Regions from separate parts of the Streptomyces sp. NPDC006208 genome, predicted to be linked through region 1. Evidence: riboswitches for the same ligand, from Rfam matches in the RefSeq annotation. Region 1 holds a riboswitch; each other region holds the start of a gene.
The links. A riboswitch is a leader RNA that binds a small molecule or an ion and turns the genes downstream of it on or off. The one in region 1 is predicted to bind cobalamin.

Region 1 (7,505 bases):
GAGCAGCGTCCACGGCAGTGCGGCTCCGCCGCCGATACCTCGCTGTTTCCCTGGCCTGCCGGCTCCCCCGGTCCCGGCCCCGGCGCTGGGGGCTGTCGATCGCCGCGTCGGCGGCACCTTGGCAGTGGTTGTCTCTGCGGCACTCATCGGGCGCTCCTCAGCGGTCCCTCTCCTCGTACGGGAGCAGGGCCCCGTCGTTGCCCGACGGGGCCCTGCCGGGACGGTCACTTGGTGTTGATGACCTTGTCGATCGCGGCGTCCGCGGCCTTGGCGGCCTCCTCGACCGTCTTCTTGCCCGTGCCGATCTCCTGGAGCATGGTCTTCAGGGTCTGGGCCTTCTCGACCTGACCCCAGCCCGGCGCCATCGGGACGAACCAGCTGGACTCGGCCGCGGTGGCGGGGACGACCGTCTTCGGGTCGTTCTTCAGGGTCGCGAGGTCCGTCTTGTTGTTGGGCAGGTTGCCCTTGGCGAGCAGACCCTTCTGGCCCTGGGCGCCGGTGAAGGCGTTGATCCACTCGGCCGCGACGCCCTGCGCCTTGGACTTGACCGGGATGGCCAGGTCCGAGCCGCCGAGGAAGACGGGCATGTTCTTGCCGGACGGGCCGGGCATCACGAAGTTCTCGAGGTTGCCCTTGAGCTTGCCGGTCTTGTCGTTCTCCGGGGTCTCGGAGGTGGCGCCTTCCCAGGCCGCGCCGAAGATCATGCCGGCGTTGCCCTGGCCGTACACGATGTAGCGGTCCGACTCGTCCTTGGTCTTGTCGGCCTTCATGTACTTGTCCAGGACGTTCTTGTACTCCTTGAGGCCCTTGATGGACTCAGGGGACGAGAGCGTCGACTTCCACTGGTCGCCTTCCTTCTTGGCGATGGCGCCGCCCGCGTCGTAGACGAAGGACATGGCGGCGTACCAGTCCGGCGACGGCTGGTACCAGGCGCTGAACTTCTTGCCCTTCTTCGTCTGGATCTTGTCGAGGGCGGCGGTCAGCTCCGCGTACGTCTTCGGCGTGGCCTTCACGCCGGCCTCGGCGGCGACGTCCTTGCGCCAGTTGCCCACGCGGCCACCGGCGTAGTACGGGACGCCGTAGGTCTTGCCGTTGTACGTGACCGACTCCTTGAGGCCGTCCAGCCAGGCGTCGGACTGGTCGAACTTGGCGGGGTCGATCTCGGCGAAGGCGCCCTTGACCGTGTAGCCGAGCATCTCGGTGTTGCCCATCTCGACCACGTCCGGAGCCTTGTCCGTGGCGAGTACGGCGTCGAGCTTGGCGTTCTTGTCCGGCCAGCCGTAGTACTCGTGCTTGACCTTGAGGCCGGGGTGCTTCTTGACCACGGCGTCATCCGCGGCCTTGACGAGCTCGGGCCAGTTGTTCTGGGCGTCGACCGTCAGCCAGACCGTGATCTCCTTGACCTCGGCGCCGGCCTTGTCCCCCGGCTTCTCGCTGTCGGAGCCACACGCGGCAATGCTGACCATCATGCCCGCGACACCGATCGCCGCGATGAGCTTGCGCTTCACGCCACCCTCCTCAGGGAATTCTGCAACTCCCCGCCCACCGCGAAGACCTACGGAGAAATACGCCGAGTACTGCTCGTGGGGCTGGGACTTGGTCTTTAGTGGTTTAGACCAGTACCCGGAGCTTGGCCTAGACCTTTAGGGGTGTCAAGGGTGTATAAGAAGGGCTGTCGTGTCCGTTATCGGACCGACACCTGAGGGAGGGCGACGACCTGCGACCGGTCCATGCCACCATGTGAGCCGCTACAGACGGAGGAGCCGGTGACGGCAGGAGCGCAGCAGGCGGGAAGGCGGGCCATGACCACGGACGGGGGCAGCACCGAGAACGAGAGCGGTGCCCAGACACGGACCGCGCGCGTACCCAAGTACTACCGGCTCAAGCGTCACTTGCTCGACATGACGGAAACGCTGCCGCCCGGCACGCCGGTGCCGCCCGAGCGCACGCTGGCGGCCGAGTTCGACACCTCGCGCACCACGGTGCGCCAGGCGCTCCAGGAACTGGTCGTCGAGGGCCGGCTGGAACGCATCCAGGGCAAGGGCACCTTCGTGGCCAAGCCCAAGGTCTCGCAGGCGCTGCAGCTCACCTCGTACACGGAGGACATGCGCGCCCAGGGGCTGGAACCCACGTCCCAGCTGCTCGACATCGGATATGTCACGGCCGACGACACGCTGGCCGGCCTGCTGGACATCTCGACCGGCGGACGCGTGCTGCGGATCGAGCGGCTGCGTCTGGCCAGCGGCGAGCCGATGGCCATCGAGACGACGCATCTGTCGGCAAAGCGCTTCCCGGCGCTGCGCCGCAGCCTGGTGAAGTACACCTCGCTCTACACGGCACTGGCGGAGGTGTACGACGTCCATCTGGCCGAGGCCGAGGAGACGATCGAGACCTCCCTGGCCACCCCGCGCGAAGCCGGCCTCCTCGGCACGGACGTGGGCCTGCCGATGCTGATGCTGTCGCGCCACTCGCTGGACGCGCAGGGCGAGCCGGTGGAATGGGTGCGCTCGGTCTACCGCGGCGACCGCTACAAGTTCGTGGCGAGGTTGCAGCGGCCGAAGGACTGAAAGCGGGCCTTGGCCACACGCCTCTGCCGGGGGTCCGGGGGTCGCCCCCGGGCCGGCACAGCGTGGCGAGGTTGCAGCGGCCGAATGACCGAACACGGGCCTTGGCCACACACCCTGCCGGGGTCCGGGCGGCCCGGCACCTGCCTGATCCGCCGTCAACCGCATGGCGCCGCAACAAGCGTTGCGGCGCTATGTCGCGTTTCCCCCGCCGTGCCCGGAGCCTGGGCACAGTCGTTGCCGTACCGATATACGGACAGGGGGTGACTCGCTTCAAAACCCTCGCCTACATTTCCCTGCGCGTTACAGGTACAGCTGATCAGCGAGGGGACGGAGACAACGATGTCCGCAGTGCCCGAGGCGCCCGATGCGCCCGAACCGCCACAAGCGCCCGAAGCGAGGCAACCCGTCGTCACACCGGTGCGGGTCGTCATCGCCCTCTGCCTCCTCGCGCCCTTCGTGGCCATGCTCTGGGTGAGCTCCTACGCGAAGGTCGAACCGACGTTCATCGGCATGCCGTTCTTCTACTGGTACCAGATGTTCTGGGTCCTGCTGTCGACCGCGCTGACGATGGTCGCGTACCAGCTGTGGCAGCGTGACCAGCGCGCCCGCAAGGGAGGTGCGTCGCAGTGAAGGACGACGTGAACGGCGTCGCACTCGGCGTCTTCATCTTCTTCTTCCTGGCCGTCACGGTCATGGGTTTCCTGGCCTCGCGCTGGCGCAAGGCCGAGAACGAGCACAGCCTCGACGAATGGGGCCTGGGCGGCCGGTCGTTCGGCACCTGGGTGACCTGGTTCCTGCTCGGCGGCGACCTGTACACCGCGTACACCTTCGTCGCCGTCCCTGCGGCCATCTACGCGGCCGGCGCGGCCGGCTTCTTCGCCGTGCCGTACACGATCCTCGTCTACCCGCTGATCTTCACCTTCCTGCCGCGGCTGTGGTCGGTGTCGCACAAGCACGGCTATGTGACGACCTCGGACTTCGTGCGCGGGCGCTTCGGTTCGAAGGGTCTCTCGCTTGCGGTCGCCGTCACGGGCATTCTGGCGACGATGCCGTACATCGCACTGCAGCTCGTCGGTATCCAGGCGGTGCTCGACGTCATGGGCGTCGGCGGCGGCGAGACCACCAACTGGTTCGTCAAGGACCTGCCGCTGCTGATCGCGTTCGGCGTGCTCGCGGCCTACACGTACTCCTCCGGACTGCGTGCACCCGCGCTCATCGCCTTCGTCAAGGACACCCTGATCTACATCGTCATCGCGGTGGCGATCATCTACATCCCGATCAAACTGGGCGGCTTCGACGAGATCTTCGCCAGTGCCGGTGAGAAGTTCGCGACCATCAACGAGTCGACCGGCAAGCCGACCGGTGCCCTGGTACCGGGCGACCTGGGCCAGTGGGGTTACGCCACGCTGGCGCTCGGCTCGGCGCTCGCGCTCTTCATGTACCCGCACTCGATCACCGCGACCCTGTCCTCGCGCAGCCGCGAGGTGATCCGCCGCAACACCACGATCCTGCCGCTGTACTCCCTGATGCTGGGCCTGCTCGCGCTGCTCGGCTTCATGGCGATCGCCGCCGGCGTGGAGGTGGCCAACGGCCAGCTGGCGATTCCGCAGCTGTTCGAGAACATGTTCCCGGACTGGTTCGCCGGTGTGGCCTTCGCCGCCATCGGCATCGGCGCGCTCGTACCGGCGGCGATCATGTCGATCGCCGCGGCCAACCTCTTCACCAGGAACATCTACAAGGACTTCATCAAGCCCGATGCGACCCCGGCGCAGGAGACCAAGGTCTCCAAGCTGGTCTCGCTGCTGGTGAAGGTCGGCGCGCTGGTCTTCGTCCTGACCATGGACAAGACCGTCGCGATCAACTTCCAGCTGCTGGGCGGCATATGGATCCTGCAGACTTTCCCGGCCCTGGTCGGCGGTCTGTTCACCCGCTGGTTCCACCGCTGGGCGCTGCTCGCCGGCTGGGCGGTCGGCATGGTCTACGGCACCTGGACCGCGTACGGCGTCGCGACCCCGGCCCAGAAGCACTTCGGCGGCTCGTCCGATGTCATCCCCGGCATCGGTGAGATCGGCTACATCGGCCTCACCGCGTTCGTGCTGAACGTCGTCGTCACCGTGGTCCTCACCTTCGTCCTGCGGGCGGCCAAGGCCCCCGACGGCGTCGACGAGACCAGCCCGTCCGACTACACGGCGGACGCGGGCGACCCGGGCGTCCAGGTCGAACTCCCGCCGGCCACAGCGGGCGCCGGTCACTGACCGACCCACCGCCAACCAACAGCGGGCCGCCGGGAAACCGGCGGCCCGCTCTCGTCCACGACGAGAGCAAAACGGGCAACAACCTACCCACCGACACAACATGTGGTGGGTGACGCAACGGGCCGCCCCCACATGTATGCTCATGCTCGCTGTCGCCGCAGGGGAATCCGGTGCGAATCCGGAACTGTCCCGCAACGGTGTGATGTGGTGCACTTTGCCGCGCCCACAAGTCCGAGGACCTGCCGACGGTGCATCCGGTTCGACCGACCCGGGTGCCAAGACGTCCGGGTCTCGCGGTTGGGCCGGTGGACGCCGTGCACGGTGCTGCCCGCTGCGGCACGTACGCCGCACGGCCTTCCCCTCCCCCGCCGGTCCGGAACCGAGCGAGGGAGCACCACGTGACGATCGCGCCGGCCGATCCGGCCTCAGGCACCGTCGAGCAGACGGCCGACGGCCCCGGGACCGCGCTCCTGCGGCTCCTGACCGAGCTCACGGCCGACCTGCCCGACACCGACCCCGGCAGGGTCGCCGCCGCCGCGCTGCGCGGCCGGCACGCCGGGTCCGACGAGGCCGAACTGCGCTCCCTCGCCACCGACGCCGCCGCCGGACTGATCTCCGAGGACCCCGCCTACTCCCGGCTCGCCGCCCGGCTGCTGACCCGCACGATCGCCGAAGAAGCCGCCGGGCAGGGCGCGGTGTGCTTCTCCGCATCGGTCGCCGTGGGGCACCGCGAAGGCCTGATCGCCGACCGTACGGCCGAGTTCGTGACGCGGCACACGGCCCGCCTCGACGCCCTGATCGACCAGGGCGCCGACGACCGGTTCGGCTACTTCGGGCTGCGCACCCTCTACAGCCGCTATCTGCTGCGCCACCCGATCACCCGTCAGGTGATCGAGACCCCGCAGCACTTCATGCTGCGCGTGGCCGCCGGGCTCGCCGAGGACACCGCGTCCGACGGCGAGAGGGGGGCCCGCGCCCTGGACGAAGTCGCCGCACTCTACGGCCTGATGAGCCGGCTCGACTACCTCCCCTCCTCCCCCACGCTCTTCAACTCCGGCACCCGTCACCCGCAGATGTCGTCCTGCTATCTGCTGGACTCGCCGCTCGACGAGCTCGACTCGATCTACGACCGGTACCACCAGGTCGCCCGCCTCTCCAAGCACGCCGGCGGCATCGGGCTCTCGTACTCCCGTATCCGCGCCCGCGGTTCCCTCATCCGCGGCACCAACGGGCACTCCAACGGCATCGTGCCGTTCCTGAAGACCCTCGACGCCTCGGTCGCCGCGGTGAACCAGGGCGGCCGGCGCAAGGGCGCTGCCGCCATCTACCTCGAGACCTGGCACGCGGACATCGAGGAGTTCCTCGAGCTGCGTGACAACACCGGTGAGGACGCGCGGCGTACCCACAACCTGAACCTCGCACACTGGGTCCCCGACGAGTTCATGCGCCGTGTCGAGGCGGACGCCGACTGGTCGCTGTTCTCGCCCGCCGACGTACCCGGGCTGGTCGACCTGTGGGGCGAGGAGTTCGACACCGCCTACCGCAAGGCCGAGGCAGCGGGCCTGGCCCGCAAGACCATCGCGGCACGCGACCTGTACGGCCGGATGATGCGCACCCTCGCCCAGACCGGCAACGGCTGGATGACCTTCAAGGACGCGTCCAACCGCACCGCCAACCAGACCGCCGAGCCGGGCCGGGTCGTCCACTCCTCGAACCTGTGCACCGAGATCCTCGAGGTCACGGACGACGGCGAGACGGCTGTCTGCAACCTCGGCTCGGTCAACCTCGGTTCGTTCGTCCTCCCGTCCGGCGACCTCGACTGGCAGCGCCTCGACGAGACCGTCCACACCGCCGTGACCTTCCTGGACCGGGTCGTCGACATCAACTTCTACCCGACCGAGCAGGCCGGGCGTTCCAACGCCAAGTGGCGGCCGGTGGGCCTGGGCGCGATGGGCCTGCAGGACGTCTTCTTCAAGCTCCGGCTGCCGTTCGACTCGCCCGCGGCCAAGGCGCTCTCCACGAAGATCGCCGAGCGGATCATGCTGGCGGCGTACGAGGCCTCCTGCGACCTCGCCGAGCGCAACGGCCCGCTGCCGGCGTGGTCCGAGACCCGTACGGCACGCGGCGTACTGCACCCCGACCACTACGGCGTCGAGCTCAACTGGCCTGAGCGGTGGGACGCGCTGCGGGAGCGTATCGCCACGGTCGGCATGCGCAACTCGCTCCTGCTCGCCATCGCCCCGACCGCGACGATCGCCTCGATCGCGGGCGTCTACGAGTGCATCGAGCCGCAGGTCTCCAACCTCTTCAAGCGAGAGACGCTCAGCGGCGAGTTCCTGCAGGTCAACTCCTACCTCGTGGAGGAGCTCAAGCAGCTCGGCGTCTGGGACGCCCAGACCCGCGAGGCCCTGCGCGACTCCAACGGTTCGGTGCAGGACTTCACCTGGGTACCGGCCGAGGTACGGGCCCTGTACCGCACGGCATGGGAGATCCCGCAGCGTGGCCTGATCGACATGGCAGCGGCACGGACACCGTTCCTGGACCAGAGCCAGTCGCTGAACCTGTTCCTGGAGACGCCCACCATCGGCAAGCTCAGCTCGATGTACGCGTACGCCTGGAAGCAGGGCCTGAAGACGACGTACTACCTGCGCTCACGCCCCGCGACCCGGATCGCGCGCGCCGC
Region 2 (7,505 bases), on a different contig from region 1:
CCGGCTCGCCCCGGGCAGCGCCTTCGGTCCGGGGCTGGCCGCGGACGACGACGCGGGCACACTGGAGAAGATCCTTGCGGCTCTCGGCCGCTCGCCGGAATGGCGCACCCCCCTCTTGCGCGACAACCGCACCGGCCCGGAGTGCGGCGCGGCTGCCCGCGGCACCACGTGCTGAGGTCCTTGCGGACGCACCGCTTCTGCTCGCTCTAGCGAGACAGCTCATGGCAGCGTCCCACCACGCCCGGCGGCAGCAGCCTTCACACTGCTGCCGCACTTCAGGGCGTAGGCCCGGGTGATCGTCTGGACGGTGCGGTTGCCCGCGGCGTCCCAGGCCTCGGCCCCTGAGGGCGACACAGCCGTTGGTGTCAGCCGGCTCGGGGTGCCACAGCAGAGCCTGGAAGGCGTTGCCGTCCTTCCGCAGCACCGAGGTGGAGCGCCAGGTGGCGCCCGCCTCGCACTGTCCCGGTTCGACTCCCGGGCCCGGCCTGGGAGATGGGCAAGATCAGCACCACCGACCCGCACACGACGACGCCGATACGTGTACACCCCTTGAGGAATCCAGCACTAGGTCCTGTCCGGGCGGTAGATGGTGTGCATACGGGCCGGGTCGCCGAGCACGTCGACCACGAACAACCCCAGGTCGGAGCGCTCGCCCTCCAGGAAGGGCAGCATGGGGTCCTCGGCCGCGTCGGCGGCGGAGCCGGGTGCCGCGTACCCGAGGGTCGTGCCGCCGACGGTCAGCACGCAGCGGTTGCCCTCCCGCATGTAGTGGACCTCCAGTTCGCCGTCGGCGACGAAGTCCTGCTTCCCCAGGCGCAGCCGCAGGATTCCCCGCTCCCGGTAGAGCACCACCAGCACCCCGGCCGGCTCGCCGTAGACACCGGCCCCGTCCGCCGTGTCGCCCCGCTGCCGCGGGTCGAGTTCGCCGGTCTTCGGGTCGAACAGGGCCCACTCCGCCGGGCGGTCGAACGACCTGACGGTGATCACTGCCTTGGTTACCCCCATGCCCGCAACCCTACTTCCCAGTACGCAAGGGCAGTTGACGACGCGCGGCGTCCCTGCGGCCACTCCTCGACAAGCCGGAGCGCGCCACCCAATAATGGGAGCGCTCCCGACTCCCCCGAGCGCGTCTTTGCGGAGAGAATCGACAGAACGGCACCATCCCTCAACGGAGGTCACGCATGGCAGCACGGGGGCGCCCGAGCCAGCCCACGCTCGAGCAGGTGGCCGCACTGGCCGGGGTCGGGCGGGGCACCGTGTCACGGGTGATCAACAAGTCGCCGGGGGTGCGGGACTCCACGCGCCACGCCGTCGAGCAGGCCATCGTCGAGCTGGGCTATGTACCCAACCATGCCGCTCGCGCGCTTGCCGGCAGCCGTACCGACGCGGTGGCGCTGGTGGTCCCCGAGACCGAGAAGCGCTTCTTCACCGAGCCGTACTTCTCCGAGATCATCCATGGTGTCGGCATCGGGCTCGCCGACACCGAACTGCAGCTCCTGCTGACCTTGGTGCGGTCGGAGCGGGAACGCACCCGGTTCCTGCAGTACGCCAGGGCCAGGCGCATCGACGGCGTACTGCTGGTCTCGGTGCACCGCAGCGACCCGCTGCCCGACCTGCTCTCCGAGATGGACATGCCGACCGTCCTCAACGGCCGCCGCGGCGGCGACGAGACGGTCTCGTACGTCGACTCCGACAACGCGGGCGGCGCGCGGCTCGCGGTGCGGCACCTGTCCGCGATCGGGCGCCGCAAGATCGTCACGATCACCGGCCCCGGCGACATGTACGTGGCCCAGTGCCGGCTGCGCGGCTACGAGGAGGCGGTGCGCACCTCCTGCCCGGACTTCGACCCCTCGTGGGTCGCCGCCGGCGACTTCACCGAGGAGAGCGGCCGCCACGCCATGACGGAACTCCTGCGCCGCCACGGTGACCTGGACGCGGTCTTCGCTGCCTCCGACGTGATGGCGGCGGGCGCGCTGCACGCACTGCGCGCGGCCGGACGCCGGGTGCCGGACGATGTGGCGGTCATCGGGTTCGACGACTCACCGCTCGCCCAGCACACCGACCCCCAGCTCACGACGGTCCGTCAGCCGGTCGAGGAGATGGGCCGGACGATGGCCGGTGTCCTGATCGAGCAGATGGCCGACCCGGGAGCGGCGTGGCGCAATGTGGTGCTGCGGACGGAACTGATCCGCCGGGGCACGGCGTGAACCGTGGGGCGACAGGGGGAAGTTGACACCACGTCTGATTCGGTAGGACCGGGAGCGCTCCCAATGTCGCGGGGCGCGGGGCCGGGGGTTGCTTCTGCCCCGGGGCGGTCCCTGGTCCGTGGCCCCCGGGACGGGGGACCACGGGGCCCACGGGCCAGGACCCGGAACGCCGCACGCGGCCCGCGCGCGGCTCCCGTACGCCGCAGCCCAGGGGAACGCCGGCGAGTGCTCCGGCGACCGTCGGCCATCGGCCGTTGACCAGGCGGTCACGCCTGCCGCCTGGTCCCCGCCGGCCGGCGCCCGCGCGCCACGCACTCGCCGACTCCAGTTGCTCGCACCGCCGTTCACGGCCCCCGGGTCGCAATGCCCTGGGCCGGTGCCGCGCACACCCGGCTCCGGCCGGCGAACGGCTAACGGGTCATGCCCCTGTCGCGTCCACCTCCGTGCGCACCCGGCGAGCCGCCGCGACCAGGTTCTCCAGCGACTGCCTGGTCTCCGGCCATCCGCGGGTCTTCAGGCCGCAGTCCGGGTTCACCCACAACCGCTCTGCCGGGATCGCCAGGAGGCCCTTGTGCAGGAGGTCGGCTGCCTCGTCCACACCGGGGACGCGCGGGGAGTGGATGTCGTACACGCCGGGGCCGACCTCGCGGGGGTACCCCGCCGTGGCCAGTTCGTCGGCGACCTGCATATGGGAGCGGGCTGCCTCCAGGCTGATGACGTCGGCATCGAGGTCGTCGATGGCCCGGAGGATGTCGCCGAACTCGGCATAGCACATGTGGGTGTGGATCTGGGTCCCAGGACGCACGCCACTGGTGGTCAGGCGGAACGCCTCCGTCGCCCACGCCAGGTACGCGGCGCGGCCGGAGCTGCGCAGCGGCAGGGTCTCGCGCAGGGCGGGCTCGTCCACCTGGATCACCGATGTGCCGGCCTCCTCGAGGTCGTTCACCTCGTCCCTCAGGGCCAGCGCGACCTGGCGGGCGGTCTCACCGAGCGGCTGGTCGTCGCGGACGAAGGACCAGGCGAGCATGGTGACCGGGCCGGTGAGCATGCCCTTGACCGGGCGGTCGGTGAGCGACTGGGCGTAGCGCGTCCAGCGCAGGGTCATCGGCTCGGGGCGGGAGATGTCACCGGCGAGGATCGGCGGGCGGACGTAGCGGGTGCCGTACGACTGGACCCAGCCGTGCCGGGTGGCGAGGTAGCCGGTGAGCTGCTCGGCGAAGTACTGGACCATGTCGTTGCGTTCGGGCTCGCCGTGCACCAGGACGTCGATGCCGGCCTTCTCCTGGAAGGCGATCACCTCGCGGATCTCCGCCTCGATGCGCCCCTCGTACGCATCCTGCCCGATCCGGCCGGCCCGCAACTCCGCCCGTGCGGCGCGCAGCTCGCCGGTCTGCGGGAAGGAGCCGATGGTGGTCGTCGGCAACAGCGGCAGACCGAGGTGGGTGCGCTGCGCCACGGCCCGCTCCGGGTACGGCTGCGGGCGGCGGGCGTCCGCGCCGGTGACCGCGGCCGTTCGGGCCCGTACGGCGGGGTCGTGGGTGAGTGCCGAGGCGGCGCGTGAAGCCAGGGCGGCACGGTTGGCGGCAAGTTCCGCGGCAATGGCGTCCGTGCCCCGGGCGAGCCCGCGGGCGAGGATGACGGTCTCGGTGGTCTTCTGCCGGGCGAAGGCGAGCCAGCGGGCGATGTGCGGGTCGATGTCCCGTTCGGTGGTGACATCGAGCGGCACGTGCAGCAGGGAGCAGGAGGCGGAGACGTCGACCCGGTCGGCGAGAGCGAGCAGGGTGCCGAGTGTGGCCAGTGACTTCTCGAAGTCGTTGATCCAGATGTTGCGTCCGTCGACGACACCCGCGACCAGCCGCTTGCCGGGCAGCCCGCCGACCGCCGCGAGGTCGTCGAGGTTGCCTGCGGCGGGCCCCGTGAAGTCCATGGCCAGCCCGTCGACGGGTGCCTTCGCGAGGACGGGAAGGGCCTCGCCCAGCCGGTCGAAGTACGAGGCGACGAGCAGCTTCGGCCGCTCCATGAGCGCGCCCAGCTCGCGGTAGGCGCGTGCGGCCGCGTTCAGCTCGGCCGGGGTGCGGTCCTGCACGAGAGCGGGCTCGTCGAGCTGCACCCACTCCGCGCCCGATGCGCGCAGTTCGGAGAGCACCTGTGCGTAGACGGGCAGCAGCCGGTCCAGCAGCGTGAGAGGTTCGAAGTCGGGAGCGACGCCCGGCGCGGGCTTGGCCAGCAGCAGATACGTCACGGGCCCGAGCAGCACGGGCCGGGCGGTCAGGCCCAGGGCGCGCGCCTCGGTGAACTCACCGACCTGTTTGCCGGAGTCGGCGCGGAAGACGGTGTACGGCCCGAGTTCGGGAACGAGGTAGTGGTAGTTGGTGTCGAACCACTTGGTCATCTCGAGCGGCAGCACGTCCTGGGCACCGCGGGCCATGGCGAAGTACCCGTCCAGCGCGTCCTTTTGGACGGCAGCGCGATGGCGGACCGGGATCGCACCGACCATCACACTGGTGTCCAGGACATGGTCGTAGTACGAGAAGTCACCGGTCGGGACCTCGTGGAGGCCGGCGTCGGCGAGTTGCTGCCAGTTGGCGCTGCGCAGCCGGGCGGCGGTGCGGTGCAGGTCCTGCGCCGAGACCCGGCCCTTCCAGTAGCCTTCGACGGCCTTCTTCAGCTCCCGGTTCGGGCCCTGCCGGGGGTGGCCGTACACGGTGGGTGTCACCGAACTGGTCACGGAACTGGTCACGGAACTCTCCTTCGCGAGTCGTGGGACGACCCCGGGCCGCATAGGGCGCGCGAAGGAACGGGGCAGCCGTGCCACCCGTACCGCCGACCCGCCCACGAGGTCACCGAGATCTCCGTGCGCGTCGTCGCACACGGGCAGTGGCAGGTCTTCGGACTCATGGGCGCGCCTCATGTCGGGCGAGGCACCTACTGGCCGTCGCTTCCCGGACCCGTACGACGGATCCAGTGCGTATGACGGCGATCGTTCCCACATACCGCTGCGGGGCAGTCCCGGATTCTCACCGGGTTCCCTCTTGCGACGCTCCTGCCTGGAGGGCAGGGGCGAACCAGCTGCGCGGCCAGCCTACGCCAGGGGGTGCACCACGGGGGCCGAGCGCCCTGTCTCCTGCTCCGCACCCGCTCCACAGCGGCCGCGGCAACGACCCGGTCCCTCAGCGGCGGGGGTGGACCCGCAACGGGGCCGACGCGAAGCGGCGTGACCCCGCTCGGGGACGCCTTGAGTCCCCGGGCCTGCGAATACGTATTGCCGGGATGTGGCGGTGCGGGGCGGCGAGGACGTGGATGATGGGCGCGGCATGACCGCGACCACCCGCTCCTGCGCACCCTCCGTGAGCCGCTGCCCCGCCGACGGCGGACAGGCCGAGCGGTGGCTGCGGGCTGGGCTCTTCGCGGTGATCAGTACGGTGCTGGCCGCGGCGGGCCATCATCTGGGATCGAAGGACCCGGTGCTGTGGCCGCGGCTGCTGGGGGCGGGGGTCATGGTGTTCCTCGCCGCCCTGCCGGGTGCGGGGCGTGCCCGTAGGCCGGCCCCGGTGCTGGCGGCGACGCTCGCCGCGCAACTGGTGCTGCACCGCGGTCTGTCCATGAGTTCCGGGGCGAGTGCAGTACCGGCGCACCGGGCCCATGGGGCTGCGGGCCAGGAGTACGCGACCCACCACAGCGTCTCGCTGATGCTCGTGGCGCATGTCGTGGCGGCCGCGTCCGTCGCCGTGCTGATGCAGCGCGCCGACCGGCGGCTGTCCGAGCTGCCGCATGCCGCGGGGCGATGGGTCGAGGCCGCCGCCGTCGCACTGGCCGCCGCGGCGGGGCGGCTGTCGCTGCGGCCTGCCGACCGGACGGGTCGGCAGGCCGTGCCGATGCCCGCCGCCCGTCGCCCTGTCCCGCTGCGGGCGCGGCTTGTTCATGTCGTGGTGCGCAGGGGGCCACCGGGGGCGGGGTGTTCCGTCGCCGTCCCCCTCGTCACGCGCCGATCAGCGCCGCACCCGAAAGAGCCCGCACACATGAACACATCACGCATCTCCCGGTCCGTCAGCCGCCTCGGGCTGGTCAGCGCCGCCGCGCTGGTCACCGTCGTCGCCGGGGCGACGACCGCGGCCGCGCACGCCGGGGTGACCGCCTCCGACGCCCGTGCGCTCGCCGAGAACGTCACCCTGACCTTCACCTCCGAGGCCGAGTCGGACACCGCCGGCATCAAGGAGCTGCGGATCGTCCTGCCCGAGGGCATCGCACCGGACGCGGTCACGCTCAAGGACGCCCCGAAGGGATGGAAGCTGACACCCACCGCGGAGGGTTACACGGTGGGCGGCACCACGCTCCAGACTGGTACGGACGCCGAGTACAGCGTCGTCGTACGACAGTTGCCGGATGCGACGTCCCTGGCGTTCAAGACCGTCGAGACATACGGCGACGGGAAGGTCGCGCGGTGGATCGAGGTGCCGGGCGACGGTGAGCAAGTGGAGAATCCGGCACCGCTGCTCAAGCTGGAGCCTGCCGCACGCGGCGCGAAGCCGATCACGCCGAGCCCGAGCACAAGCCCGGCCACGGACGGCAAGCCGTCCTCGGACGGGAGCGCGCCCGCGAAGTCTCCTGCGTCATCGGCGTCGCAGCCGGCGAAGGCCGGCAAGGAGAGCGACAGCGGCACCACGGGTGTCATCGTCGGTGTGATCGCTGCCGTGGCCGTCCTGGGCGCGGGCGGAGCGCTGTGGTTCAAGCGCCGTAACAGCGCCTCGGCATAGGGTCCGGCACGCGCGGGCCGCGAGCGTGCTGCCGCTCACGGTCCGCCGTGTGATCGCGGCCGCTGGGTGATCTCCCGTGCCGCGCGGATGCCCGCGCGGCACGGGGGCCCGCCCTGTCCGACGAAGCCCTGATCGCCCCCTGATCGCATTGGCCGAACAGCCCGCCGGATCAGCCGGTCAGATCAGCCCCTGCGCGAGCATCGCGTCGGCGACCCGCTCGAACCCCGCGATATTGGCCCCGGTCACATAGTCCCCGGGCACCCCGTAACGCTCCGCCGTCTCGTGGCAGATGCGGTGGATGTCGCCCATGATCCCGGTCAGTTCGGCCTCGACGCGCTCGGGGGTCCAGGAGTCCCTGGCGGCGTTCTGGCGCATCTCCAGAGCGCTGACGGCGACGCCGCCGGCGTTGGCGGCCTTGCCCGGGCCGAACGCCACCCCCGCGTCCTGCAGCGTGCGCACCGCTTCCGGGGTCGTCGGCATGTTCGCGCCCTCGGCGACGGCCTTGACCCCGTTGCGCACAAGGGCGAGCGCGTCCCGCTCGTGG
Region 3 (7,505 bases), on a different contig from region 1:
CGGCGGGCAGCGCGCGTCGATGGTCGGCACCGACCACCAGCCGCACCACGTGCGGCATGATCAGGCCGACGAAGCCGATCTGACCGCTGACCGCGACGATCGTGCCGATCATGACGGCGACGAGGGTGAACAGTGCGGCACGGAAGCGGTGCACGTCCAGGCCGAGCGCCACGGCGGCCTCCTCCCCCGCCAACAGGAGGTTGAGCGGGCGGCTGACGCCGAGGAGGACGGCCGTGCCGAGGAGAACGGCACCGACGGGGATCCACACCACCGTCCACGTCGTGCCTGCCAGTCCGCCGAGCATCCAGCGCAGCGCCGACTGCGTCTTGTGCGGGTCGTTGGAGGTGACGACGAGGAAGCTGGCGAGCGCGGACAGCACCTCGGCCGTCGCCACTCCCGCCAGCACCAGCCGCACCGTCGTCATCCGCCCACCGGACCGGGCCAGGAAGTAGACGGCGACGAGCGCGGCGAGAGCGCCGAGGAACGCGGCCACCGGCAGGGAGAACACACCGAACAGGGTGACGTTGAAGACGAGGACCAGCACCGCGCCGACCGAGGCGCCCGACGACACCCCGAGCAGCATCGGGTCCGCGAGCGGGTTGCGCACGAGTGCCTGCAGCGCCATTCCGGACACCGCAAGGCCCGCGCCCACGACGCCGGACAGCAGCACTCTCGGCAGCCGGACGTCGATGACGATCGTCTCGCGGACCGGTGTCCAGGTCGGCTCGGCGAGCGAGGGATGCACGCGGTGCAGCAGAATGCCCCACACCTGGTCGGCCGGGACGCTGATGGACCCGGCCGCGATCCCAAGGGTGGCCGCGACGGCCAGCAGCGCGGCCAGCAGCAGGAGCACGACCGGGTAGGGGATCCCTGAGCGGCGGACGGCGGGGGCACCGGCCACCGCCGTCCGCTCACTCGTCGCGCCGGTCGCCCCGGGCGTCGCTTTCGCCTCCGTCGCCTCCGACACGCCCGTGGCGTCGGTCACTTGAATCGGTCCGGGTGGAGCTGGCGGGCCAGGGACTCCACGCCGGACGGCACCCGGACTCCCAGCACCGTGGACGACAACGGCAGCACCGCGAACCGCTTGTGCTTGATGGCGGGTACGTCCTTCAGCGCCGGGTTCGCGAGGAGGAACTTCTTCTTGTCCTCGACGGACTGGTCGCCGTAGTCGTAGATGACGATCACCTCGGGCGCGCGCTCGGCCACCTGCTCGAACGACACGTCACCGAACGCCTTGTCCAGCTCGGCGAAGAGGTTCACCCCGCCGGCCTGGTTGATCATCTCGTTGCCGATGCCCGCGCCGCCCGCGGTGAAGGCGGTCTTGTCGCCGCTGTCGTACACGAAGATCTTCACCGGGGTGACGCCGGCGAGCTTGCCCTCGACCCTGTCCAGCGTGCCGTGGAGCTTCTTCAACTGCCGCTCCGCCCGGTCCGGCACGCCGAAGATCTTCGCCACGTTCCGGATCTCCTGGTCCATCGTGGCCATCGTCACCGGACCGGACGGGCACTCCTCGATGTTCAGATAGGAGTTGACCCCCGCCTTGGAGAGTGCGTCGCGGCTGCGCCCTTCCTTCTCGTCGAAGGTGCTGGCGAAACCGCCGTAGGTGAAGTCCGGTTCGGCGGTCAGCAGCGTCTCGAACGAGGGGTACTCCTTCGCCAGGACCTTGATCCCGTCGTAGGCCTCCTGATACTCCGGCAGGATCTTGTCATCGAGATAGGCGGTTCCCACCATCGACTTCTTCAGACCCAGTGCCAGCATGACCTCGGTCGCGTGCTGGTTCATCGACACCGAACGCTGCGGGGGACGCTGATAGGTCGTCTTCACACCGCAGTTGGACACGGTGACCGGAAACCCCTTGGCAGTGGAGTCCGCCGACGAGGCGTCGTCCCGGGCTGCGGTGCCGCCGCATCCGGATATCAGTAGGGCCGCGGCCATGGCCGACAGCAGGGATATCGGGCGCTTGCCCATCATGTGGTGGATCCTCTCACCGCAGGGGTGGTCCTGAACGGTCCGGACAGCGGTCCGGAGGCTGGTCAAAATCGAGAGACTCGTCGTCGGAAGACGTTCGGTCAGACGTGGGAAAGGTGGTGGGGCGTCCGCGGCTCAGCCGGCGTCGGGGAGCGGCACGGACCGGGCGCGCCGAGGCGGGGTGAAGGCGTAGAGCTCGAGGATGTCCGGTGGCGCGGCGACGCCCGGTCCGCCCGCCCGTACCCAGGCGGCGATGTCCTCGGTCGCGGCGGGGTCGTTGACGAGGCCGAACCAGGCCGCCCGGCCGCCCGCGGCGCGCCCCTCGGACGAGGGCTGCACGACGATCACGTTCGCCTGGTCGCACACGTCGAGACAGCCGGAGACACGGACGGGCGCGTCCTCGGCGAGACGCGCGGTCTGCTTCCCGTGGTCGACCCCGGTCACCTTGGGACTGCCACAGCAACAGTCCCGGCACACCACGACCCGGCACGGAACCGCACCGGCCGACGATGGTCTCCTGGGCATCCCGACGAGCCCTCCTCTCCGGGGAAATCCGCCCCAGTCACTTCGAGGAGGCGACCGCGTGAGTCTCCTGGCTCTCGGGTCAACGCTCGTCCCGGCCTTCCCACCCGCATCCGGGCAGTGGTCTGTTCGGGATCCGCTCGCCGATCACAGTGGCGGGACCGCGCCGGATTCACACCGGCTTCCTCGTTCCGCCGTCGCCTATTTCGCGGGACATCATGGCAGAAGGACGCTCCACGTCATAAGCCCGGGCGCCGGACAGGCCGGGGCGAACGGCGGCACACGCCCCCCCGGGCGCGGGCGACACACGCCCCCGCAGGCTCTCGCGCGCTCTGTACAAGCTGGCCGGTCCGGAGTCACTCCGAACGGTTCGTCACGGGACCGTCCGCACATGCCGGCGGCCCCTGGTGGGGCGGGCGGAGGTCGGTGAGGCGGAACACCAACTCGAGGTGGGGTCCGTCGTGGTCGGGCAGTCCGGGCATCGGCACGGGCACAGTGCCCGCCGGGCCGGGCGCTGGTTCCGGTTCGGGACGACGGCAAGGGCTGCGGCCGAAGGCGGTCCGCACTCACTGCACGGCCGGCCTGCTACCGACAGTTTCGCGGATCTCAAGAAGTACGCGAAAGGCACCTTCCAGCCCAACCCCACGACGACAGAGCAGAAAGTGGTGTTCCACAACGATCTGCAGATTCCCATACAGGTCGTCCTGATCAATCGTGATGGTTCGCTCTCCGGGAAGAGTTACAAGGTGACTCCCGGAGGCAAGACGGAGGAGCACTCAGGCAAGGTCAACGACGCCTGGCTGGTCAGGGCCGCCAACTCGGGAGCCTTGATCGACGTCCTGACCGTCACCGCCTCGCAGCCGGGCGACGTGAACCCCCGCAGGGACCCCAGAATCAACTATGTGCCCAATATGAGCGTCCTGAGCGATGGCCCGCCCAGCGCCTCCGCGACCAATAAGTATCCGACCGAAGCGGATGCACACAATTTCCTGGTGGGGCAGGGGGAGAACCCCCACGACTCAAAGGGGGCCGTGACCCGGGAGGTCTGGTGGAACCTCTCCGGCCAGTCGTACTCGCTCGCCCCGGACGAGAGCCTGAGCTGGACGATTGCGACGATTAGCGGTGTCGAGCGTTCCTCCACCGTGGAAACCCAGTTCATCACGAAGCTGGGCTTGGAAGCGAAGGGCGGATGGGAGGCGATCACCACCACGATCAACGCCTCGTTCGAAAAGTCTTACAGGCAGAGTGAGTCAATCACCCTCAAGGAATCCGTGAGTTCTACGGAGACTCGAAGCATCGTGAACACCAGCTCATTCAACAAGATCTACCGGGTGTGGCAGATTATGGAGACGTACACCATCTGGAAGGGAGATGAGATCGTCGCAGAGCTTTCCAATGACACCGGAAACATTGCCACCCCCTTCGCCTGCTACGATTCCGGAGGAAATTGGGTGGAATGCGGTTCGACTCACTGAAGGATCCGTGTTCATGAAGTCCGGGACTCCGAGGTCATTGCCCGGCCGCTGACCCGAAGCCGGCCGGAGGGACGCGAAGTCGCCGTCGTGGCGGCGCCTGCCACGACGGCGACTTCGCGTCTCCGCACGGGCGCCGTTCCCCGGCCGAACCCCGTCGAGCAGCGGCTTCGCGGCCGCCCGTACTCGCGGACCTGTGGGTGGGCGGGCGATTCCCGGCAAGCAAGGGTCGCGGCGGCGGCCGGCAGGAGGGGTCGGCGCGCAAGTTGTGGTACCAGGCGGGTTCTTGGGGCCGCCGTCGGCGGGGGCGATGACCACGCCCTTACCGTCGATCTCCCGGTGGCCGACGCAACTGGTGGGCGCGCGGCCGCCCTCGGGCACCGGCAGGGCCGGGTTGCCGTCGGCCAACGGCCCGCCGGCTTGCCGCCGTTCGCCGGAACTCCTCGACGCCCGGCCGTTTCCGGTCGATCGCCGAAGCCGCCCGGTGTGAGCGGCGCCCACCAGAGGTTGCCGGACACGTCGGTCCAGTGCGCGCTGACGGTCAGCCCCTGGACCGTCACCACGACCGCGGTTGCCGTAGAGGGCCGACCCGGCAGCTCCCGGAGGAACCATCTTCCGGTCCCGGGCGGATCCTGGGACAGATACCGGACGTGCCCCCACCCGTCCTCGTCCTCTGTGAGGACGAACGCCTCAGGAATGCCGTCCTTGAACGGGTTGCAGAAGGCGGCGACGGGGGCGGGACCGCTCCGGTCGAGGCGCTCCCGGCCTCGTTCTCCGTGCGCTTCTGCTCCGTAGCAAGCCATTGCAGCCTCCTCGGCCGTGTCCGGGAACGAAAGCCCCTTGGTGCGCCGTACGACGGGGCCGGTGAACTCCGGCCCCGATGGCTCCATCCCTCCAGTGGGTCGCGGGTCGGCCGCGGTTGCCTGAAGTCGTTTCTCGGCGCATCGCCGGGCGGGCGGACAGACGCTGCCGGAATCAGGCATACGCCAAAAGCGTCGTTCGAGGGATCATCGCAATTTCAGGCAGAAGCCAAAAAGTTCCCCGAGCGCATTGCGTGGCCGATCTCCAATGCTGGGTTGCGTGACGGAGTCCTCATTGATCGGAGGATGTTCATGTGCAGCCAGCAGGCTGTGTTTTCACAGCAGTCGAAGACCGATTCCTTCTCCGCCGACGGCCGGCCCTGTCGGGCCCCGCTCCCCTGTGCCGCGAGGCCCGATTACCGGGCCGCAAATTCTGCCTGCAGGAAAGAGGGGCGCCGTTCTGTGAGCCCCTACGACAGGGGATGGATCACGACAGAACTGAAGCAGTTCGCACCACGCGCCGAAGCGGGAGAGGAGATTCAGAAACTTCGGGAAGAGCTCCTGGAACACCTCTGGCCGTGGGCGAGGCGGACAGCCGACCGCCTGGCGGCAGGCATTCCGGCTGAAGCTGACCGCGACGCGGTGCGAAGCGAGGTCATGTGGGAGCTCTACCAAGCGTTCCTCAGGATCGACTGGACCCGGTACGAGGTCTGGCCGGCACTGCTGAAAGCCCGCATCCGGGGCGCGTTCACGGCCGTCGCGCGGGCCGAGGACCCGCTCTCGAGAGGCCAGCGCCGCGCGCGCAGGAAGTTCCTCGCACTGGAGGAGTCGACCGTGCAGGGTCTGGGGCGGATGCTCACTCCGGGCGAGAGAGCCGGCCTGGCGTCCCGGGTAGGCCCGAAGAACGGCGAGTTCTACGTTCTTCACGGCTTCCAGCGTCCCGCGAGCATCGAGGACGTCGAACCGTCCCTGGCCGACCCAGCGCAGGACCCCGAAGGCGAGACCATCCGCAGAAGCTCCGTAGCGGCCTTCCGGAGCTGGCTCGAGAACGATCTCCCTCCTGAGCTGGCCGCGTACCTCGCCGAGTTGCTGCTTCGGGACGCCGGTTCCCTGCCCGCCGGAATGCGCAGAAGGCTGAATCCGTACCTTCCGGCACTTCGGCTTCGCCTGGCTGATCCCGTCGAACGTGCGCCGCTCCCGCAGAGGAACCGGAATGCCGCGTAGCGCTCCCTGGCCCGATGACGAAGGAGAGAACACATGGTGACCATTGCAGAGAAGGCGGAACGGCTGTGGCGCCGGCCACTGGCGCTGGCGACAACGCTGCTCCTCACCGCAACGGCCTGGAGTGCCACGGCACTTGCGTCGGCGCACGCACCCGCGGGCCATCCGGTGACACCACATCGGACCGAAAGGTCTGTGGCTCAGCAGCCCCTCGGCGGCCTCGACCAAGGCAGTGGCGAGAGCGCGGGCGGCGGGGCGAGCAGCGAGGGGTGGCCGATGTTCCGCTTCGATTCGGCACACACAGCCTTCAACCAGCACCTCACCACCCTGCACAAGTCACAGGTGCCGCAACTGCAGTTGCGGCCCGGCTGGCCCTTCGACGCCGGGGACACCGTCGCCTCCTCTCCGGCGGTGGTCGATCGGGTCGCCTACGTCGGTTCCCACGACATGCACCTGAACGCAGTCGATGTGCACGGCAAACTCCTCTGGCGCTTCCCCACCAACGGCGATGTCATGGCCTCGCCCGCGGTGGTGGCGACCAGGTCTTCTTCACATCCGCTGACGGCAGCCTCTACGCCGTCAGCACGTCGGGAAAGCAACTGTGGTCCAAGCCATACGGGTTCGGGCGTTCGTCCCCAGCCGTCTCCGAGGACGGCACGACCGTATTCGCCGCGGCCGAAGGCGGGGACAAGCGTCTCTACGCCTTCGATACAGCAACCGGAAACCTCCGGTGGACCTACCCCAAGGCAGGAGCCGGAAACGGCTATCAGGCTTCGCCGGCCGTGAAGGACAACAGGGTCTACATCGGTGACGAGCAAGGCGTCGTGGCTGCCGTCGACGCGAGCACCGGCGCCGAGGTCCGGACACATGAGAGTCCCGGCGCGGAAAGCATCCTCTCCTCGCCGGCTGTGACCGACGAAGCCCTCTACATCGGCATCGGCAACTCGCTGACGGCACTCGATCCCGCCACGGGACTCCCCAAGTGGCAGGTGCCGACCGGCGGGCGTGTCACGGGCTCTCCGGCCGTAGACACGGCCCACGCACACATCGACCGCGTCTACGTGACCGCCAACGACGGGTTCCTCTACTACGTCGGGAACCAGGGCACCGCGGTCCAGCACACACGCGTGGGCCCACCGGGTACGTCCGGGATGGCGTCTTCGCCTGCCGTGGCTCACGACGTCGTCTATGTCGGCGCCGGAAACTGTGCCGCCGGATACGACGCAACCGACCTGAGTCTCCTGTGGACGGGCGAGCCCACGAACGGCCGTGTGACCTCGTCGCCGACCCTGGCGGAGGGGCAGGTCTTCGTCGGTTCGGAGGACGGAGGGCTGTACGCCTACTACGTGCCTGACGCTTCCGCTCCGACCGCCCCCGCGGTTCCTCAGGTGCCGCCGCCCGCCCCCATGCCCCCGGGGCAGCCGCCGACGGCCGGCTCCGCGCCGCCCCCGCCGGCGGCCACTCCCCCGGTACCGCCCAGGGGCGGTACCCCCTCCTAGTCTTCTGAGTCAGGAATTCTGTT
Region 4 (7,505 bases), on a different contig from region 1:
CCCACAGCACTGCCAGCCTGTGCCCTCAATGGCCCGGATCACTTCGTCGACTCCGCGGTCCATCCGCTTGACGGCCCGTTTCCCGTACACCGGCCGGTTGAGGAAGAGCTGCACCGTGTGCGTCGTCATCCCCGCTTCCCGCGCCTTGCGGGCCTCTCGGGCCAGGCTCCACAGGTGGCGCCGCTTCATGCTCGTCATGTGATACCTCCGTGTCGTCTCGGCGGGCCGGACCCGTGCCAGGTCCTCCCACACCGCGTGATCGGCGACCGCGCACACCGCCGCGTTCCGGCTGGGCAGGTCGGTGGCGACCAGGACGTGACGGCCGTCGTGCCGCCGCGCCCAGGCGCTCCAGGCGCCCGCGCCGCCTCCGATCCGGCCGACAACCGGGCCGCCGGCAACGCAGATCCGGCAGCTGCCGTCGGCCAGGCCGTACAGAACGAGGCCGCAGCGGCCCAGGAGCTGTGCAACCTCAGGGGTCATGGCACCTCCGTGGGCCGGGCGCGAGGCTCCGGTCGCAGGCCGCTGCGTTGCGGTGCCGCCCCCCGTACGGCACCGCAACGCCGCGGTTCCTGCGCTGACTTGCCAACGGTGGTGGACGCCGCTGCAATAGCGATGAAATTCTGATGATCCGTGATGACCCAGGGGGTCGGATGGCCATGGGGGCGCTGCCGGAGGAGCTGCACATCGCGTTACTCGGCCCGGTGCAGGCACGGCGAGGCGGCCGGGAGGCGGCCATCGGCCCGGCCCGCCGGCAGGCGGTGCTGGCGGCGCTGGCGCTGCGCGGCGGCCGGCTGGTCAGCCACGAGCAGTTGATCGACGGAGTGTGGGGCGAACGGCCGCCGCGGACGGGCCGGCGAGTCCTGCCCAGCTACGTGTACGCGCTGCGGCAGGCCCTTGACGTGCCGGGTGCCGGGCAGGACGAATCGGTGATCCGCGGCGGGTCGGGCGGCTACCGTTTCGCCGCACCGGTCCGCCTCGACACCGCACGCCTCACCGAACTCGCCGCGGGGACACGCCGGCTGCTGGATTCCGGTGACCCCTCGGGGGCGCTGGCCGCCGCTGAGCAGGGCCTGCGCCTGTTCCGCGGGGAACCGTTGGCGGGGCTGCCCGGCCCGTATGCGCTCGGGGAACGGCAGCGGCTGCTGATCGAGCGCCGGTCCTTGCAGCAGCAGCGGCTGGAGTGTCTGCTGCGGCTCGGCCGCGGAAGCGAGGTCCTCGCGGACCTGGCCTCCCCGGACGCCGCTCATCCACTGGACGAGCAGGTGCTGGCGCTGAGGATCCGGGCGCTGTACGGCACGGGCCGGCAGGGCGAGGCGCTCGCCGCATACGAGGGGCTGCGGCGGCGGCTGCGACAGGAGTTGGGGACGGCACCGTCCGCGGCCCTGCGGGACCTGCACGCGGCAGTGCTCCGTCACGACGACACGGCCGTGATCGGCGGCTCGGTCACCGCCGACAGCTCCGTCGTCCCGGATGCAGCACCCGCCTCGAAGGCCCCCGTGGCAGCTGCCTCGCGGCTTCCCCGGACATCGCCGCCGGTGTCCTCGCGGGCCCGGCCGCTTCGCACGGTGAACGAACTCCCTGGAAATGCGGGTAAGTTGGTCGGCCGTGTCGCGGAGGTCGCCGCACTGACCGCGCCCGCTCCCCAGGACGCCGTCACCGTCGCGACGGTGGACGGGCCCGCCGGGGTCGGGAAGACATCGCTGCTGGTGCACGCGGCGTGGACGCTTCGCCCCCAGCACCCGGACGGCGTCCTCTTCCTCGATCTGCTCACGCACCACTCACCGGCGGGCGACCGGCCCTTGACGAAGCGGCTGCTCCAGCGGCTGCTGCGCACGCTCGGCATGGCCGACGCGGACGTCCCCCAGGATCGCGACGACCTGATCGCCTCATGGCGCGACGCCACCAGCGGGTTGCGGCTGCTGCTCGTGCTCGACGACGTGGGAAGCGCCGCGCAGGTGCGGCCACTGCTGCCTGCCGGTCCGGGCAGCCGCGTGCTGGTGGCGGGACGGCGCAGGCTGACCGGACTGGACGCGGACCGGTGCGTGACCCTGGAGCCACTGCCGGCCACCGACTCGATCGGTCTGCTGCGCCGGCTGATCGGCGAGGCGCGCACCGACGCCGACCCCGAGGCGGTCACCGACCTGGCGCGGCTGTGCGGGGGCCTGCCGCTGGCCCTGCGGATCGCGGGCGCGCGGCTCCAGCACCGGCCGTCGTGGTCGCCGGCCCACCTGGCGGCGCGGATGGCGCGGGAGGAGCGGCGGCTGGGCGAGCTGAGCGCCGGGGACCGTAGCGTGGAAGCTGCCTTCCACATGTCCTACGAGCAGTTGAGTGAGGCCCGGCAGCGGGCGTTCCGGCTGCTCGGGCATGCGCCGACGCCTGAGTTCGACGCGTGGACGCCGGCGGTGATGCTCGGTGTGGGCGTCGACGAGGCGGAGCTCGTGCTGGAGGAGCTGTACGACGCAAGCCTGGTGCTGCAACCGGGTCCGGGGCGGTATCGCCTCCACGACCTCGTGCGGGTCCACGCCCGGAAGCTGGCCGACGCCCGGCCCGAGGAGACGGCGCAGGCCCGCCGGCAGGTACTGGAGCTGTATGTGCAGGCGGGCCGGCTCACCGGTGACGACGGCCGGGAACCGGACGGGGCTCCGCAGCGGTTCGACTCCGCGCGGGACGCGGCGCGATGGCTCGACGAGGCGGGGCCGGACCTGGCGGACGTGCCGGGGTATGCGGCGGCGCACGGCGAGGACGTCCTGGCGACACAGCTGGGTGTGGCGCTGCGGGACTACTTCCTCCACCACGACCGCTACGACGAGGGACGTGCGGCGCTGACCACGGCGCTGGAGGCCGCGGAGCGCGTCGGGGACCCTGCGCTGCGGGTCCTGGTGACGGCGTCGCTCGGGCTGCTGGACTACCAACAGGGCCGGACCGCGCAGGGGGGCGACTGGTTCCGGCAGGCGCTGAAGTGCGCCCGCGAGAGCGGCGTCGAGACATTGGCGGCCCAGCCTCTGCTCGGTCTGGCCATCCAGGACTTCCTGCCGGGGCGGTACGACGCGGTGGCGGCCACCATCGACGAGGTGCTGCCGGTCCTGGAACGGGCCGACGACGAGTGGGGGGTGTCGCTGGCGCTGGCGATGCGGTCGATGAGCCGGTTCATGCGGGGGGAGGTGCACACAGCGTTTGCCGACGCGCGGGCGGCGCTCGCCGCGGCGGAGCGCAACGGCCGCCCGATACCGATCAGCCAGCGCCTGCTCTCCCTTGCGGACGGTCATGAGGCGCTCGGCGAACGGGGGGAGGCGCGGGCGGTGCTGCTGCGGGGTGAGGAACTGCTGCGCGAGGCCGGCGACCCGCTGTTGCTGGCGTTGACGCTGACACGGCTGGGGTCGGTCACGGACGACCTTGCGGAGGCGGAACGCCGCCATCGCCAGGCGCTGGCGCTGCACGCGGGCATCTCGCGGCGCTCGGAGCCGCACCGCACGCGACTCGAGATGGAGATCCGCCGCCGCCTGGGTCGGTCGTACGCGGCGGCAGGAGCGCGGGCACGGGCACGACGGGAGTTCCGGGCGGCACTGGCCCTGGAGCGAGCGGCAGAACACCCGGAGCTGCAGGAGCAGTTACGGGCTTCGCTGGCGGAGGCGGACAGCGAGTGACCCGGCGTCACCGGCGGGGCGCCCGGGCGTCACCGACGGGGAACTGTGCGCGGGTTCCCGGTCGGTGCGGGCCGAGGACCCGAACGGTGGAGCTTCGACGGAGCCCGCGGCAGGCCGACCGGAGCCCGTTCGCCCCTTGCGGACATTTCCGCAAGGGCTTCCCTGCAGCGTCCTTGCACGCCATCCTGACGGTGCATCAGTTCCACGTGACCACAGGGGGCAACGAGCGTGCCGTCGACGAAGGACGAAGCGGGACACGAGCCGAGAGGCGAACGGACGAGCGCGCCGGAAGGCCGTCCCTCCACCACCCGGGCGACCGACCCCCACGTGACCGACCACGGCGGTGGGGTGCGCTCCCTCCGGGTACCCATTCCGGACAACCCCCTCGGGCACACCCTGGTCCATCTGCTCGACACCGACCGCGGTCCCGTCCTCATCGACACCGGCTGGGACGACCCCGCGTCCTGGGACACCCTCACCGCCGGCCTGACCGCGTGCGGCACCTCGGTCGCCGAGGTCCACGGCGTCGTCGTCACCCACCACCACCCCGACCACCACGGCCTGTCCGGACAGGTCCGCGAGGCGTCCGGCGCCTGGATCGCGATGCACGCCGCCGACGCCATGGTGGTACGCCGCACCCGGGAGGCCGAGCCGGGGCTGTGGCTCGACTACCTGGCCGACAAGCTCACCCGGGCCGGCGCCCCCGAGGAGCACACCGCCCCGCTGCACGCCGCCCGCGCCGCCGGGCACACGGGCAGCCTCCCCGGGCTGCGCGCGGCGCTTCCCGACCGGGAGATCGTCCCCGGCGAGCTGCTCGACCTCGCGGGCCGCAGGCTGCGCGCCGTATGGACCCCCGGCCACACCCCCGGCCATGTCTGCCTGCACCTCGAGGAGACCCATCCCGCCCGGCTCGCGGGCAACGGCCGGCTGTTCTCCGGCGACCATCTCCTCCCCGAGATCACCCCGCACATCGGCCTGTACGAGGACCCGGACGACGCCACGGTCACCGACCCGCTCGGCGACTACCTCGACTCCCTGGAGCGCATCGGCCGCCTCGCCCCCGCCGAGGTGCTCCCCGCGCACCAGCACGCCTTCACCGATGCGACCGGCCGGGTCAGGGAGCTGCTCGTCCACCACGAGGAGCGCCTGGCCGGCCTGCTCGCCCTGCTGGCGCAGCCGCTCACCCCGTGGCAGGTCGCCGAGCGGATGGAGTGGAACCGCCCCTGGGACGAGATCCCCTACGGCTCGCGCAACATCGCGGTCTCGGAGGCGGAGGCCCATCTGCGCAGGCTCGTGAAGCTCGGCCGCGCGGAGGTGGTGCCGGGCAGCGCACCCGCCCTGTACGTGGCGTCCGAACCGTGACCTTGCCCTGTGACCTGCGCCCCGCCGCCGCCCGGTGACCGGCCGGTACAGTAAGCATGTCGTCATCATGCCCGTACGGGGGGAAGCCGGTGCAAATCCGGCACTGACCCGCAACCGTGAGCCGCCGTCACCGGCGGCGAGTCGGAATGCCTCGTACGCGTTCGTGACCGGCTCGTGCTCACCGGGACCCGCCCGGTGGCCGGCACCGTCGAGGGATACGGAGCCGAGCCTGGTGCCTCAGTGTGCCTGCGCCCGGCCCTGAAGCAGGAGAGGCACCACCCGCCATGACCACCGTTCGCCGCTGCGCAGCAGCACTCGCCGTCTCCGCCGCGCTCGGACTGGCCGTGGTACCGGCCGCCTTCGCCGCGCCGAGCCCCACCCCGTCCGCGGCGCTGCCGTCCGGCCTGTACGGCACGGGCGACCCGACGTATGACGGTGTCTGGCGGCAGTCGCTGGCGCTGCTCGCCCAGGACACGGCCGGTTTCGTGCCCGCCGAGGCGGCCGTGGACTGGCTGACCGGGCAGCAGTGCGCGGACGGCGGCTTCCCCTCGTACCGCGCCGACGCGGCGAAGGCGTGCGACGCCAAGCTTCCGCTGGACACCAACGCGAGCGCCGCCGCCGTGCAGGCACTCGCCGCGCTCGGCGGGCAGGACGCCGCCGTGGACAAGACGGTCGGCTGGCTGAAGTCCGTACAGAACAAGGACGGCGGCTGGGGCTACAACCCGGGCGGGGCCTCCGACGCGAACTCCACCTCCATCGTCATCGGCGCGCTCGCCGCGGCCGGTCACCAGCCGGCCGACGTGACGTCGAAGGACGGCAGGACTCCGTACGACGCGCTCCTGACGTTCGCCAAGCCGTGCGGCGGCAAGGACGGCGGGGCGTTCGTGTACCAGGTCAAGAGCCCCGGCATCGTCGCCGACTCCACCGCTGCCGCGGTGCTCGGCGCGCACGGCAAGGGCCTCGTCGTGACGGCGGGCTCGAAGGACGGCAAGGGCACGGCCTGCGAGAAGGCGACGACGATCGAGGGGGCGGCCCACAACGGCGCGGCGTACCTCGCGAACGGGCTTGCCAAGACCGGGTACTTCAACACTCCGCCGATGCCGGGCGCCGAGGACTCGGCGCCCAAGCCGGACTTCGGGAACACGGCGGACGCGGTCGTCGCACTGACCGCTCAGGGCCTGACCGAGCAGGCGAAGAAGCCGCTGACGTGGCTGGAGCAGAACGCGGCCGCCTGGGCCAAGGAGAGCGGCCCCGCCGCCTATGCCCAGCTGATCCTCGCGGCCCACGCGGCCGGCGCGGACCCGGCCGACTTCGGCGGCCAGAACCTGGTGACCGCGCTCAACGCGACGGGCCCCGCGCCGAAGAAGGCGTCGCCCTCGCCCGCCCCCTCCTCGCGTGACGAGAAGAAGGACGAGGAGTCCGAGTCCCTGTCCATGTGGTGGATCGTGGGTGCGATCTTCGTCGCCAGCGTCGGCGCCGGCTTCCTGATCAGCGGCCGCAGGAAGCCGCGGCAGTGATGCGCACGCGTTTCCTGGCGTTCGTGCTCGGCACCGTCCTCACGGTGCTGAGCGCGGCGCCCGCGCAGGCGGCCGGCTACCGCTACTGGTCGTTCTGGCAGAGCAGCGGGGCGAAGTGGACGTACGCCACCGAGGGCCCGGCCACGGCGCGGCCCGCCGACGGGTCCGTGAACGGGTTCCGGTTCTCGGTGAGCGAGGACAGCGGGGACTCGGCGCAGCCGCGCCGGGGCCCGGACTTCGCGGCGATATGCGCGAAGACGCCGGCGAAGGACGGCAGGAAGCGGATCGCGCTCGTCATCGACCCCGGCACGGCGGGCGACGCCCCTCAGAGCGAGGCCCCGCCCGCGCTGCGCACGGCGTGCGCGCAGGTCGCGGAAGGCGCGACGAGCGCGGAGGCGCTCGCGGCAGTGGCGAAACCGCTGCGCTACAACAGCCAGGCCCTGCTGTGCGCGATCTCGGGCTACCCGAAGTCGGGCTGCGGCGAGCAGGTCTCGGCGCAGGAGAGCCCGTCGCGGGACGCGAAGGACAGCTCGGGCGGCGGCCCGTCACTCGGTGTGGTGGCGGGCATCGCGGCGGTACTGGGTCTGGGCGTGGCGGCGCTGTGGCAGTCCCGCCGCCGGCGCACCCCATGACGCCTGCGCCTGCCCCAAGGCCGCACGACCCGTCCGGCCCGGCCGCCACGCAGCCCACGTCGGACGCCGCCTCCTCACCGGAGGCGGAGGCCCGCCGCGAGCCCGTGCCGGGCAATGCTTCGGCTCGCGGCATGTCCGGTGCGCAAGCGGACGAGTCCGCGCCGCCACGCGAGGTGCAGCCCGTGCCGGGCAACGCCTCCGCGCCGGCCGACCGCCGCCGCTCCGAGACCCTGCCGGACGGCACATCGGGCGCGCAGCGTCGGCAGCACGGTTCCCAGGCGCCGCGCGCCGCTGTCGGCGGCCCGGCATCCGGCCCGGCCGCCGGGCACGGCCCGTCGCCCGGGGCCGCA

Region 2: another riboswitch for cobalamin. It lies ahead of metE (5-methyltetrahydropteroyltriglutamate--homocysteine S-methyltransferase); the one in region 1 lies ahead of ABZ208_RS16365 (ribonucleoside-diphosphate reductase subunit alpha).
Region 3: another riboswitch for cobalamin. It lies ahead of ABZ208_RS27600 ((2Fe-2S) ferredoxin domain-containing protein); the one in region 1 lies ahead of ABZ208_RS16365 (ribonucleoside-diphosphate reductase subunit alpha).
Region 4: another riboswitch for cobalamin. It lies ahead of ABZ208_RS14315 (prenyltransferase/squalene oxidase repeat-containing protein); the one in region 1 lies ahead of ABZ208_RS16365 (ribonucleoside-diphosphate reductase subunit alpha).

Annotation. Positions count from the first base shown of each region.
Region 1 is NZ_JBEXSW010000017.1:108,981-116,485, reverse strand. It holds gene ABZ208_RS16390 (sugar ABC transporter permease) at 1-147, opposite strand, end outside; gene ABZ208_RS16385 (extracellular solute-binding protein) at 225-1,508, opposite strand; gene ABZ208_RS16380 (GntR family transcriptional regulator) at 1,803-2,567, shown strand; gene ABZ208_RS16375 (DUF3311 domain-containing protein) at 2,907-3,197, shown strand; gene mctP (monocarboxylate uptake permease MctP) at 3,194-4,822, shown strand; cobalamin riboswitch at 4,952-5,084, shown strand; gene ABZ208_RS16365 (ribonucleoside-diphosphate reductase subunit alpha) at 5,221-7,505, shown strand, end outside.
Region 2 is NZ_JBEXSW010000013.1:53,867-61,371, forward strand. It holds gene ABZ208_RS12790 (TIGR03086 family metal-binding protein) at 1-175, shown strand, start outside; gene ABZ208_RS12795 (hypothetical protein) at 565-1,005, opposite strand; gene ABZ208_RS12800 (LacI family DNA-binding transcriptional regulator) at 1,182-2,207, shown strand; gene metE (5-methyltetrahydropteroyltriglutamate--homocysteine S-methyltransferase) at 2,626-4,989, opposite strand; cobalamin riboswitch at 5,069-5,292, opposite strand; gene ABZ208_RS12810 (DUF1775 domain-containing protein) at 5,522-6,961, shown strand; gene gdhA (NADP-specific glutamate dehydrogenase) at 7,139-7,505, opposite strand, start outside.
Region 3 is NZ_JBEXSW010000038.1:13,109-20,613, reverse strand. It holds gene ABZ208_RS27610 (iron ABC transporter permease) at 1-901, opposite strand, end outside; gene ABZ208_RS27605 (ABC transporter substrate-binding protein) at 982-1,971, opposite strand; gene ABZ208_RS27600 ((2Fe-2S) ferredoxin domain-containing protein) at 2,104-2,493, opposite strand; cobalamin riboswitch at 2,533-2,724, opposite strand; gene ABZ208_RS27595 (hypothetical protein) at 2,952-3,965, shown strand; gene ABZ208_RS27590 (hypothetical protein) at 5,225-5,986, shown strand; partial or broken gene ABZ208_RS27585 (hypothetical protein) at 6,020-6,442, shown strand; gene ABZ208_RS27580 (PQQ-binding-like beta-propeller repeat protein) at 6,352-7,482, shown strand; gene ABZ208_RS27575 (IS630 family transposase) at 7,479-7,505, opposite strand, start outside.
Region 4 is NZ_JBEXSW010000014.1:155,108-162,612, forward strand. It holds gene ABZ208_RS14300 (hypothetical protein) at 1-480, opposite strand, end outside; gene ABZ208_RS14305 (BTAD domain-containing putative transcriptional regulator) at 657-3,644, shown strand; gene ABZ208_RS14310 (MBL fold metallo-hydrolase) at 3,972-5,006, shown strand; cobalamin riboswitch at 5,058-5,179, shown strand; gene ABZ208_RS14315 (prenyltransferase/squalene oxidase repeat-containing protein) at 5,291-6,523, shown strand; gene ABZ208_RS14320 (SCO2322 family protein) at 6,523-7,155, shown strand.